DNA from 3 places in the Ornithinibacillus salinisoli genome. Region 1 is predicted to be linked to each of the others. Evidence: predicted binding sites of a transcription regulator. Region 1 holds the regulator's gene; each other region holds the start of a gene.

Region 1 (4,295 bases):
ATTGGATTAACTGGACTTTAAATAATTATGCTAAATATGGTGTAGGACTCTGGATTGTAGAAGATAGAGAAACAGGAGACTTCCTTGGACAATGTGGAATCGTACCTCAAGAAGTAGACGGTGTTACAGAAATGGAGATTGGCTATCTCTTTGCGAAACGTGTATGGGGAAATGGCTATGCAACAGAAGCAGCATCAGCTTGTAAAAATTACGGCTTTGAAAAATTAAAATTGAAAAAAATAATCTCTTTACCTGATGTAAATAATATCCCATCTACAAGAGTAGCTGAACGGATCGGTATGGAAGTTGAAAAGAAAATTGTAAAATGGGGAAAGGAAGTTAGCGTGTACTCTATATTAAAATAACTACTATATTTTTTAGGTAGGAAGCGTGTTAGATCTACTCTTTCAAAACTAATATGTATCAACAGAGAATCTACTATATTGTTTAGGGGTTGCGATTAGATAGGATTTATTAAAAATACAGAAAAAGATGGAGGACATTGTCCAGTCCTCCATCACGGAAGAAATTCAATCGAATAGGGTCTCTTTGTCCATATCTGTTAAAAAAGAAAACATCTCCTTAATTTGTGACTCTGTATTTCTTCTTTCAGATAGCTGAGGTAAATCATCCTTAGCAAAAAACTGAACATCATTTGTTTCCATTCCGACTGATGCATTTCCTTTAATAATATTACAACGAAAAAAGCATTTATAATAATGGTAAGGTTGTGGAGGATGAGGATGATGGTTATTATCAAAAAAAGCTAGTAGTTTAACAGCTTTTACATCAAATCCAGCCTCTTCCATTATCTCTTTCTCACAGTTTTCAGCAGCGGATAAGCCTACTTCACAAAACCCACCAGGTAATGACCATTTATTATCCATTTTTTCTTTAACCAATAATATTTTATTGTCTTGGAATACAACTCCACGAACATCAATTTTCGGAGTTTGGTACCCTTTTTCGGTAGCAAACAAGTCATGTATCTTTTCAAAACTCAATTCGGAGTGATTTGCCATTATTTCCGCACTAATCTCTCTTAATTCTTCATATCTTTCTATATCGTACTTATCCTTTGAGAAGCTTAGACCAGATTGCGCTAGTGCTTGTATTCGAATAGCCCAATCCAACCATTTCTTAGTCATAATTAAAACACCTCTTCCATTCAAGAAAATCACAAAACTAATAGGAGTGTTGACAAAAAAATTACATATTCACTTCTTATCTTCTTCTTAATATTGTAAACTAATAATAGAAATTAAAGAAGGAGGTTTACAAAATGGAACAGTTTATGAATACTATGATAGATGATAACTTTCTTCTTATTATTGTACGGGTACTTATAGCATTAGTTTTATCTGGATTAATTGGCTTTGAAAGGGAATTGAAAAATCACTCTGCAGGTTTTCGGACTCATATATTAGTGGGAGTAGGATCTTGTTTAATGATGGTGTTATCTCTTTTTGGTTTTGAGGCATTTATTGATGCACATGACAATGTTCGATTTGATCCAGCTCGGATACCATCCTATGTCATAAGTGGAATCGGGTTTTTAGGAGCCGGTACGATTATGGTTTATGGTGGAACAATACGTGGCTTAACTACCGCAGCATCTATATGGACCGTTGCAGGTATAGGATTAGTTGTTGGAGCGGGAATGTATGCTACAGCATTGTTTACAACAGTAGTAATTTTGTTAAGCTTAGCCTTCCTAAATAACTTTGAGAATCTATTTACGAAAGGTCATAAATCACAGGTAATCGAAATCGTAGCTCTTCCTGGATTAGCTATTAATAACGTTGTATCTGTATTTGAAAAATATAATTTATCCATTAAGAAGGTTGAAATTGTGAAAGTGGAAAATGATCTAAGGAGTATTTTTATAAAAATTGAACGGGATAAAGAACTGAACCATATATCCTTATTCGAAGAGCTATCAACAATTAGTTACGTAAAAAATATTAGTGAGAGAACTTAATAACGAAAGAACGAAACCGTGCCTATGTGTGCGGTTTTTCTGTCCTATACGTGTTTTTATTTATATTATTTTGTCTAGAATAAGAAGGAGTAACATAGTTGGCATTATTCCAGTTTTACAGTATAATAAATGCATAGTCAAAGATAGTCAAAGTCAAAAGGTTGTATTGGAATAGGAATACTCTGGCTGTTCAACGGGAATAAGGAGGTAAAAAATGAGTAACATATCCGACATAATCGAACAATACTTGAAAAAAATACTGCAGTCCAAAGGGCAGGATGTCATAGAAATCAAACGAAGTGAAATTGCTGATCAATTCCAATGTGTACCTTCACAAATAAATTATGTGATTAACACCCGTTTCACAATGGAAAAAGGGTATATTGTAGAGAGTAAGCGAGGTGGAGGTGGGTATATCCGGATAATAAGAATTAAGCATCAAGATAAATCGGAATTAATTGATGAAATTATAAGGCTTATTAACCCCACCGTTACACAACAAGCATCTATCGATGTTTTAGAAAGACTGATGGATGAAAATCTTTTAACAGAACGAGAAGCGAAGATCATGGTAAGTGCTATCGATCGGAATACGTTAGGGTTAAAATTACCAATTCGTGATGAGGTTAGGGCGCGTGTACTAACAGCAATGCTTACAACATTAAAGTATTTAAACAAGTAGTATGCCATACATATCAACTATTGATTACGTTGATAATGGTTAAATCTTTATAAACAGAATGCATCATAAAGTATTTTTTATAAAGGGGGATTAAAAAGTGCAATGCCAAGAATGTCAAAAGCGACCAGCTACCTTGCACTTCACTCAAGTTATCAATGGTAATAAGACAGAGGTTCAGTTATGTGAAGTGTGTGCAAAAGAAAAAGGGTATATGTCATATCCTGAAGAAGGGTATTCCCTTCACAATTTATTGACTGGTTTATTTAATTTCGATTCTTCACAAGTGAAAAATGCTCAAGGTACGCAATTTCAGCAAATGAAAGAATTGCAGTGCTCCAAGTGTAATATGACATTTTCTGAATTTAAGCGGGTCGGGAAATTTGGTTGTGCAGAATGTTACCACACCTTTGCAACGCATCTTGATCCGATTTTCCGACGTGTTCATAGTGGAAACACAAAACATCATGGAAAGATCCCTAAACGAAAGGGTGGAAGCTTGCATTTAAAAAAGCAAGTTGATACGTATAAGGCAGAACTACAAAATTTGATTGTTAATGAGGCCTTTGAGGAAGCAGCTACTGTTAGAGATAAAATTAGAGAAATAGAATTGAAAATTAGAAATAAAGAAGCGGGTGAGGATATATGACACTCCAACACTTTATGAATGAGGCGATTAGTCCGTGGATGAGAGAAGACGGTCCAGATAGTGATATAGTTTTGAGTAGTAGAATTCGCTTAGCTCGGAATTTTGCAGACAAAAGATTTCCGATCATAGCAGAAGTAGATGAATTAGAGGGAATTCGTGACTTCTTTCAAAAGGAGTACGAGCATGCATCCTTTCAAGACCATGATGAATTTGAGTTTTTTTCCATCAAAGATTTATCAGCAATTGAAAAACGTGTCCTTGTAGAAAAGCATTTAATTAGCCCTTTACTTGCTAAAAATGCAGATTCCTCGGCAACGATGATATCAAAAAATGAACAGGTATCAGTAATGATTAATGAAGAAGATCATATTCGTATGCAGCTTTATTTTCCAGGATTCCAACTATCGAAGGCATTAACAAAAGCATTTGAATTTGACGATTGGTTAGAGGAAAAAATTAATTTTGCATTTGATGAGACAAAAGGGTATTTAACTAGCTGTCCAACAAACGTAGGAACAGGAATGAGAGCCTCCGTGATGATGCATTTACCTGCTCTTGCTTTAACGAAACAAATCAATCGAATGATGCCAGCTATTAATCAATTCGGTCTTGTTGTCAGAGGTATTTATGGGGAAGGAAGTGAGGCGATTGGAAATCTCTTTCAAATTTCCAATCAAATTACACTTGGAAAAACAGAAGAAGATATCATTGAGGATTTACAGAGTGTCGTACAGCAGTTAATAGAGCATGAACGAAAAGCAAGAACGAGGTTAATGGAGCAATCTGCTACGAAGTTAGAAGATCGAATCTATCGCTCATTAGGCGTTTTGAAATATAGTAGAATCATCGAATCAAAAGAAGCAGCAATATGTCTATCAAATGTTCGACTAGGAATCGATTTAGATATCATAAAAAATATATCACGTAATATACTTAATGAATTAATGGTATTAACACAACCTGGTTTTCTCCAACATTATGCTAAA
Region 2 (4,295 bases), on a different contig from region 1:
TGGATGACACGGCGCAATGGTCGTGCACCAAATCGTGGATCATATCCAAGACGAACGAGTTCTCGTTTGGCTTCCTCTGTAATACTAATGTTCAACTCATTTTCTTTCACGGTTGCTTCAAGATCATGAAGCATTAAGTCTACAATTTCAACTAGGTTATCTTCACTTAGCTCATTGAAGGTAATAATTGAATCAAAGCGATTTAAGAACTCAGGTTTAAAGTATGCACTTAATTTCTCAAGTTGTGAAACAGATTCATGGGCTGTGTTGTTAAAGCCTACATTGATTTGTTTTACTCCTGTTCCAGCATTACTAGTCATAATAATTACGGTATCTTTGAAGCTCACTGTTCTACCATGTGAATCTGTTAGATGCCCATCCTCCATAATTTGTAGGAACATATTCTGTACATCTGGATGTGCTTTTTCAATTTCATCCAAAAGAATAATGGAGTATGGGTTGCGTCGTACACGTTCTGTTAATTGCCCAGCTTCTTCATGACCAACATATCCTGGAGGCGAACCAATAATTTTAGACACGGTGTGTTTTTCCATATACTCACTCATGTCTAAGCGAATAAGGGAATCTCGTGTCCCAAACAATTCTTCAGCAAGTGCTTTTGTTAATTCGGTTTTACCGACACCAGTTGGTCCGACAAATAAGAATGATCCAATTGGACGGTATTTTGATTTAAGTCCTGCACGGCTACGACGAATCGCTTTAGCAACTTTAGCTACCGCTTCACCTTGACCTATCACTTTTTTGCCTAGGTTTTCAGCAATGTTTTTTAGTTTTTCTCGGTTCTCAGCTTGTAGCTTGGTTACTGGGATACCTGTTTTTTCTTCCACAATTAACTGGATGTCTGAAATATCTACATCGATTACTTGCTCCTTCCCTTTCGCTTTTTCCAATTGTTTCTGTAATTGGATTTCTTGGTAGCGAAGGTTTGCTGCACGTTCGTAATCTTCTTTTTCAGCCGCTTCTTCTTTTTCATTAATAATTTCTTGAAGTTTTTGTTCAATAGAATTGGAGTCTTTTTCTGCATTTGCCAAGTTTAAGCGTGATCCAACTTCATCCATCAAATCAATCGCTTTATCTGGTAAGAAGCGATCTTGGATATATCGCTCTGACAGTGTTACAAAAGCATGAATTGCTTCCTCTGAAAAACGCACTTCATGAAATGCCTCATAACGATCTTTAATGCCAGCTAAAATTTGAATTGCCTCTTCTATAGTAGGCTCCTTCACTTGTATCGGTTGGAAACGGCGCTCTAAGGCAGCGTCTTTCTCAATTTGACGATACTCCTTCAATGTAGTTGCTCCAATGATTTGCATTTCTCCACGTGCTAATGCTGGTTTTAATATATTCCCTGCATCCATTTGTGAACTTTCTGCAGTTCCAGCACCGACTAGCAAGTGAATTTCATCAACAAATAGAATGACATCTTTTCGTGATTGAACTTCTTGAATTAACTTTTTCATTCGTTCTTCAAATTGACCACGAACACCCGTATTCGCAACAAGAGATGCCACATCTAATAAATAAACTTCTTTATTCATTAGTTTCGCAGGTACGTTTCCTTCTGCAATTTTCAGAGCTAGTCCTTCTGCTATTGCGGTTTTACCAACACCAGGTTCACCAATTAATACCGGATTGTTTTTATTTCTTCTATTTAGAGTCTCGATTACACGCTTCACTTCTTGGTCACGGCCAATAACTGGATCGACTTCGCCGTGTCGAGCAGCATTTGTAATGTTCTTGCCTAATTGATCTATTAAACCATTGCCTTTGTTTCCTTTTTGTTTCGTTCTCGTTGTTGTTTGACTAGAGCCATTTCCTTGGAAGTTAGCATATGCATCCTCGTTATTTCCGTCAAAAAATGGATTATTGAACATATCATTTGAATTCATCATATTATTTTGGATGTCACGGAAACATGAATTACAGAGGTGCATCTGCATTCTTTCATGGTTCATTTGCATTTGCATATTAATATTTGCTTCATTTACACCACATTGTTGACATTTCATTTTCCATTCCTCCTATTGATTATATACTATTTGACTAATTTGACTTTGACTATCTTTGACTTTATGACTACATTATACTCTGACCTTTTTTGACTTTCAAGTGTTTTGATTCATTTTTTTGTCATAAAAATAACCCCTATCCCAGTTAACCAGGATAGAGGTTACTATGTTTAATTATTTAATAACTCCTTCTGTCTCAATTCCACACGTCTGATCTTACCTGATGTTGTTTTCGGAAGATCATCTAAAAATTCAATTTCTCGTGGATATTTATATGGTGCTGTCATTTCCTTTACATGATTTTGTAATTCCTTGATCAAATTCGGATCTTCTCGATCGACACTTTTCTTTAACACGACAAAGGCTTTGACAATACTGCCACGAATTTCATCCGGACTAGCAACTACTGCACACTCTTGCACAGATGGATGTTTGACCAAAGCATCTTCCACTTCGAATGGCCCGATTGTATATCCGGAGCTAATGATAATATCATCTCGCCGTCCTTCAAACCAGAAATAGCCATCTTCATCTTTTCTTGCTTGATCACCTGTAATATAAAATTCACCACGCCTAGCCATGTGCGTACGTTCTTGGTCTTTTAAGTATTCTCGGAACAATGCAGGGCTATTGAGTCGAACAGCAATATCACCTATTTCATTGACATCCACTGGCTTGCCAAATTCATCAATAATTTCCACATCATTACCCGGCGTTGGTTTCCCCATGGATCCAGGTTTCACTTCCATATCTTTCATTACACCAAGTAAAAGTGTATTTTCTGTTTGGCCATACCCGTCCCGAACGGTTACATCAAAATACTTTCTAAACGTATCAATTACCTCTACATTTAACGGTTCTCCAGCGGAAACTGCACTATGGAGCGCTGGTAGCTGATAGTCTTGTAGGTTGTCAACCTTTGCCATTAAGCGATATTCTGTCGGTGTGCAGCATAATACATTAATCTCATGGTCTTGCAAGAGGCTTAAGTATTTCTTTGGATCGAATTTCCCGTGATAAATGAAACCAGTTGCACCTGTTCCTAATACAGAAAGAAATGGACTCCATATCCATTTTTGCCAGCCCGGTCCTGCTGTTGCCCAAACTTTATCTCCTTCATCAATACATAACCAATTTTCAGGAGCTGTTTGTAAATGGGCAAATCCCCATCCATGTGTATGTACAACTCCTTTTGGATTACCAGTTGTACCAGAAGTATACGATACAAATGCTATATCATCCCGTGTCGTATTTGCGGTTACTAAGCTATCACCTGCATCTTCCATTAAACCATCTAAAAAAAACCAATCATCTACAGGTTGTCCAACAACAAATTTTTTCAACTGCTCATATTCCTGTAAGTCCTTATATTGTTCAACAAATGGATAATGACTTATGACTCCATCTACCTCTCCATGTGTGACGCGATATTGTAAATCCTTTGTTTTTAGCATTTCTGAACTCGGAATAATAATAATACCTGTCTTAAGTGCAGCCAAATATACTTCATAGGCCTCTATTAATCGTGGAATCATAATGAGAACTTTATCGCCTTTTTGTAAACCACTATTAAGGAAAGCGTTTCCAATTTTATTTACATTTTTCAATAGTTGGTCATATGTAATTTCACGCGAATTCCCAGTATCATCTTCCCAGATTAACGCTTTTCTTGTTGGAGCTAATGCTGCATGTCGTTCCATTTCCATAACGATGTTATAATCTTGCGGAGCAATGAGATCTTCTCGTTTCATTCTATCAACTCCTCACATTTAATTACAAACATTATATCAAAAATTCTCAAAATTTCAAATCAATCTTATTACCTAGATATAGAACAAAAGCGCAAGCGCCCTTACAGACTAAAAACGCCACGTCCTGTGGCAACGCCTGTACTAGCACGTCCTGTGCGTCGTAGCGACGTACGAACTGCGCCAGCGTAACGCTGGTGGTTCAATGTTGCCACGCAAAGTGGTGGTTTTAATTGAACATTCCCCGTAGGAGATAAAGGAAACATGCCCCTTCATAGGGGTATGCCGACGTTGGGCGCAAAGCCCGATTTTAGTCGGCCTTCCTTTAATCTTACAGTTTTAGGATGTTCGACTATGTCGAACTGTTATCGTACGAAGGTGAGGGAAGTTGCGCTAGGCGCTGGGCGCTGGTCGATGAAATCGCCACGTCCTGTGGCATCATCGACACTAGGACGTCCTGTCCGTCGGAGCTGGACGTGGCTGTTCCTGCCAAGAAGTATCCACAGGTATTGAATTT
Region 3 (4,295 bases), on a different contig from region 1:
AAATCTTGGATTTTAGCTAATTGTTCGACTCCAACAGACTTGCCCTTTGGTGTTAAAGTTAAATATACCATTGTGTGTAACGCATAATTTGTGGCTTTAGAATACTTCATTACAGTTCTCCTCACAGATATATTAAAGACCTTTAATGTCTGTAATTGATTTTAAACTAAAATAAACAAAAACACAAGATATTTACTAACGACTTCTTTTAATACAGCACGAAGTGAAACTTACTAAGCTACAGAACGTATATTTAGAAAGGAGTAGTGGGAAGTGAATATTTTAAATAGAGGTGGGTTGATGCTTTGAAATTAAGTTATAAGTTTTATTTTAGAATTATGTTAATTACATTAGTTATAATTGGAATCCTTCAATTCTTCCAATTACCTGAATATCTCAACTATATTTTGTTGGTTGTTGCCATTCTATTTGCCGTATTGGGTTATACCACAAAATTTCCCAAAAAATAGTGAAGTGTGTTTGGGATTGTAAAGGAAAGTTTTAAATTTATTGGGAGAGCATCGAATTATGGAATAACTTTTTTTGTGAAATAGGTGTTAATTTAATTTTAAAGCAACCTTGTGTAGACAACGCTTCGATAGAGAATTTCTTTGATATTTTATAGCATAAATGTTTTATGGGGAAAAACTATTAAGTTATGAAGAATTAATAAGACAATTAGAAGAATATATCTGCTGGTATAACAATGAACGATCAAAAGTAAAACTGGCCGGATTGAGTCCAGTCGAATACCGAACTCAATCAGCCAATCAACTGCATTGCATTATAAAACTCTAACCTTTGGGGTAACCACCAAAGTAATCTTTAGGCGGATACTTTTAATATTCATCTAAATCATTTTCAACAAAACCATAAACATATTCATCGATTTCGATGAATGTGTCTATACTAACTGCGAATTTCATTACCTCAACTGGAAAGGAATATCCAGGAGAGTTACCATCAATCACATGAGTAACGGCACAAATTGAGGTCTCAACTCCTAATTCCTTTTTTATTTCATTGATGGTGTCAACTTTATCTTTGAAAGTATCAACGATTTTTTCTAAACCCATTTCAAAATCAATTGTTTCAATAGCCCCTGTACTATATATCCATTCTGTAAAAGTAGATCGTCTTTTAGGTGTATTCCACTCCCCAACTTTTTTGGTATCCGTCGGTGTGATTCCTAATTTTTCCGATATAGCAAACAAGGAAAAGTCCCAATTAGGTTCGTGTTTTCTAAAATTTAAATATATTTCAATTGATGTTTTTTTACTCATAATGTTTAACTCCTTCGTCAACCTATTATATCATAAGGGTATAGGACGATAGCCATCTGTTGTCAAGTAGATAACGATTGGACCGATACAGTATGCACGTCTATTTCTATGAATTATTAAAGTGGTAATTCTGTTCATCTAGTATCTTACACTTTTAAAAGACTCGAAAATAATTGGCGAGATCAGTCAATTATGAGTTATGGCCGAGATACAAACCACAATTACATGATATTAATGACATTCAGAATATGAGCTAAAAGGGGAGGGATAAAAATGAAAAAAACAATTATTTCTGTGATCTTAATAGCTTTTTTTACTGTAGGTACACTATTAGCAATTTTGAGTATTGATAACATAGAGGAAAGTGCACCTAACACACCTCAATATAGTCCAGAAGCTTCTGCTGATTGGCCAATTTATGATTTTAATACACTAATGAACGAAAAAACAGACTTGGTTGCCTTTATCACTGTCGAATCAGTTGAAGATAAAAAAGTAAGTGAAGAAAAACTAAATGCCAAATTAGCAACTTTAAAAATAACTAAACTTTTATATGATAACCGAAACTCCATAGATATTTCAGATACTATACTATTAGATCAGGCTTTTGAATATGTAAATGTTGGAGAATCTTATTTATTGTTCCTTGAAAAAAAAGTGGACTATTATTATGAAGTAGATGGACATTCCAAAATCAAAGAAATAAACGGTAAATATCAAGTGAACATTGAAGGGATTGAAGGTTCATTCACTCAAAAGACATTTGAAGATAAGTTCACAATAACCTTGCAAGAAATTAAAAAAGAATAAAAACACAAATAAATATAAATAGAGGTGGCATCTCCCTCTTTTTAAGAAACATTAGGGCATCGCGATCCATATCCATACAAACTACTTATACGTACTCACATATCATCCTACAATTCAAGAAGTCGCTGCAACAAGCATCCAAAAATCACTGTATCAGAAAAAAGAAAGTGAACCTGAGAATGTCATTTCTATTGTTCAAAATAAAAAAAAGCAAGGGAAGAAAAAATCTCTCCCCTTGCTTTAATCAATTTTATAAAACGCGCCCAGAGGGATTCGAACCCCCGGCTAACCTGGTACCGGAAACCAGTGCTCTATCCAGCTGAGCTATGGGCGCATATTTGAAAAAGGACACATACGCTATTATAACGTTTTCCACATGTATAAACAAGTATTTTCTTATTCCCCACGTTTATTTTTCACATGTTAAGGGTATGATGGGAAGTATATTTGAATGAAACTAATCCGTACATAAGAAATTTGTCAAACGTTTTTGTTTGACCTTCATTGACCTTTTAGTTATGATAAAAATAGATCCAATCTTAATGGATGAACGTATAGAATAAGGAGGATTTTACAATGAATTTAATACCAACAGTCATTGAACAAACAAACCGTGGAGAGCGCGCATATGATATCTACTCACGACTATTAAAAGACCGAATTATTATGCTAGGTAGTGCTATTGATGATAATGTTGCTAACTCAATTGTTGCGCAACTACTATTCCTAGAAGCAGAGGATCCTGATAAGGATATTTCTTTATACATTAATTCACCAGGTGGATCTATCACAGCTGGTATGGCTATTTACGATACCATGCAATTTATCAAAGCAGATGTATCAACAATTTGTACTGGAATGGCAGCATCAATGGGTGCATTCCTATTAGCAGCTGGTGAAAAAGGTAAGCGTTTTGCACTGCCAAATAGTGAAGTAATGATTCACCAACCATTAGGTGGTACACAAGGTCAAGCAACAGATATTGAAATTCATGCAAAACGTATTATTGAAATGAAGAGGAAGATGAATGAAATACTATCTGAACGTACTGGTCAACCAATCGAAGTAATCGAGGCTGATACAGAACGAGATAATTTCATGACAGCGGATAAAGCTGTGGATTATGGTTTAATTGACCGAATTCTTACTCGTAAAGAAGATAAATAATACAAAAAATGGGTGATCTCTAAAGTGAGACACCCATTTTTATTATCCTTATGTTATTTAATTCACAAACAAATGTATGCGTTAATTCCCCTCCACAAAGGACACTAAGTGATGGATTGCTTCATCTTCATCGGAACCATCTGCAATCAACTTAATTGTTTCTCCAGATGTTATTGCTAGGCTCATTAAACCCATGATACTTTTGGCATTTACTTTTCGATCTTCCTTTTCCAAAAATAAATTTGCTGCATAACGGTTTGCCTCTTGAACAAATTGTGCAGCTGGTCTCGCCTGTAATCCTGTCTTTAGCTCAACTTTTACAGTCCTCTCAACCAAATTACTCATCCCCTTTTAATAGTAAGCGTTAACATAAGATGTAAAAAAGATTGGCTAATTGTCACTATCATAATTAGCCATATATTCTAAATAGTATCGCATTTTAAATTAACGATATTATACCATGAATCATGTTGCAATGGAACATATTTTACCAAAGATTAACTTCCCCTTTTTTTATCTTTTCAGCGAATTCGTCAATCTTCTTCAATCGATGATTTACACCCGACTTTGAAATTTTCCCACTAGAAACAAGTTCACCTAATTCCTTCAAGGAAACATCCTCATGTTGCACTCGTAATAAAGCAATTTCCTGAAGTTTTTCGGGCAAAGCATCTAAACCAACCGTTCTATCAATAAATTGGATATTTTCAATTTGTCGAAATGCAGCACCAATTGTTTTATTTAAATTTGCTGTTTCACAATTCACGAGTCTGTTTACTGAATTCCGCATATCTCGAACGATACGTACATCCTCAAATTTGAACAGCGCGTTATGTGCACCAATAATGCTTAAAAACTCTGTGATTTTCTCTGCTTCTTTCATATAAACAATATATCCATTTTTCCGCTCCAAATTTCGAGCATGTAGAATAAACATATTTAATAGTTCACATAAAGCATCATTATGTTCTTCATGAAAATTAAATATTTCCAGATGATAGGAAGAGGTTTCTGGATTGTTAATAGAACCTCCTG

Evidence for each region. The regulator CtsR, encoded in region 1, represses protease genes until heat stress. The targets are predictions, from matches to a motif close to ATGGTCAATAAAGGTCAAACA.
Region 2: ACFSTA_RS03360 (ATP-dependent Clp protease ATP-binding subunit) is a predicted target of CtsR. The motif match lies at 2,107-2,127, and genes of this name have one in related genera.
Region 3: clpP (ATP-dependent Clp endopeptidase proteolytic subunit ClpP) is a predicted target of CtsR. The motif match lies at 2,585-2,605, and genes of this name have one in related genera.

What each region holds. Positions count from the first base shown of each region.
Region 1 covers NZ_JBHUMI010000044.1:61,673-65,967, reverse strand. Annotated here, with positions in the region: gene ACFSTA_RS19960 (GNAT family N-acetyltransferase) at 1-365, shown strand, start outside; gene ACFSTA_RS19955 (NUDIX hydrolase) at 531-1,148, opposite strand; gene ACFSTA_RS19950 (MgtC/SapB family protein) at 1,283-1,981, shown strand; gene ACFSTA_RS19945 (CtsR family transcriptional regulator) at 2,196-2,663, shown strand; gene ACFSTA_RS19940 (UvrB/UvrC motif-containing protein) at 2,761-3,309, shown strand; gene ACFSTA_RS19935 (protein arginine kinase) at 3,306-4,295, shown strand, end outside.
Region 2 covers NZ_JBHUMI010000006.1:21,706-26,000, forward strand. Annotated here, with positions in the region: gene ACFSTA_RS03360 (ATP-dependent Clp protease ATP-binding subunit) at 1-2,030, opposite strand, end outside; gene mbcS (acyl-CoA synthetase MbcS) at 2,201-3,781, opposite strand.
Region 3 covers NZ_JBHUMI010000017.1:252,214-256,508, reverse strand. Annotated here, with positions in the region: gene ACFSTA_RS15230 (Rrf2 family transcriptional regulator) at 1-110, opposite strand, end outside; partial or broken gene ACFSTA_RS15225 (IS3 family transposase) at 682-798, shown strand; gene ACFSTA_RS15220 (DUF4279 domain-containing protein) at 840-1,283, opposite strand; gene ACFSTA_RS15215 (hypothetical protein) at 1,557-2,093, shown strand; tRNA gene ACFSTA_RS15210 (tRNA-Arg) at 2,352-2,427, opposite strand; gene clpP (ATP-dependent Clp endopeptidase proteolytic subunit ClpP) at 2,670-3,260, shown strand; gene ACFSTA_RS15200 (HPr family phosphocarrier protein) at 3,342-3,596, opposite strand; gene whiA (DNA-binding protein WhiA) at 3,748-4,295, opposite strand, start outside.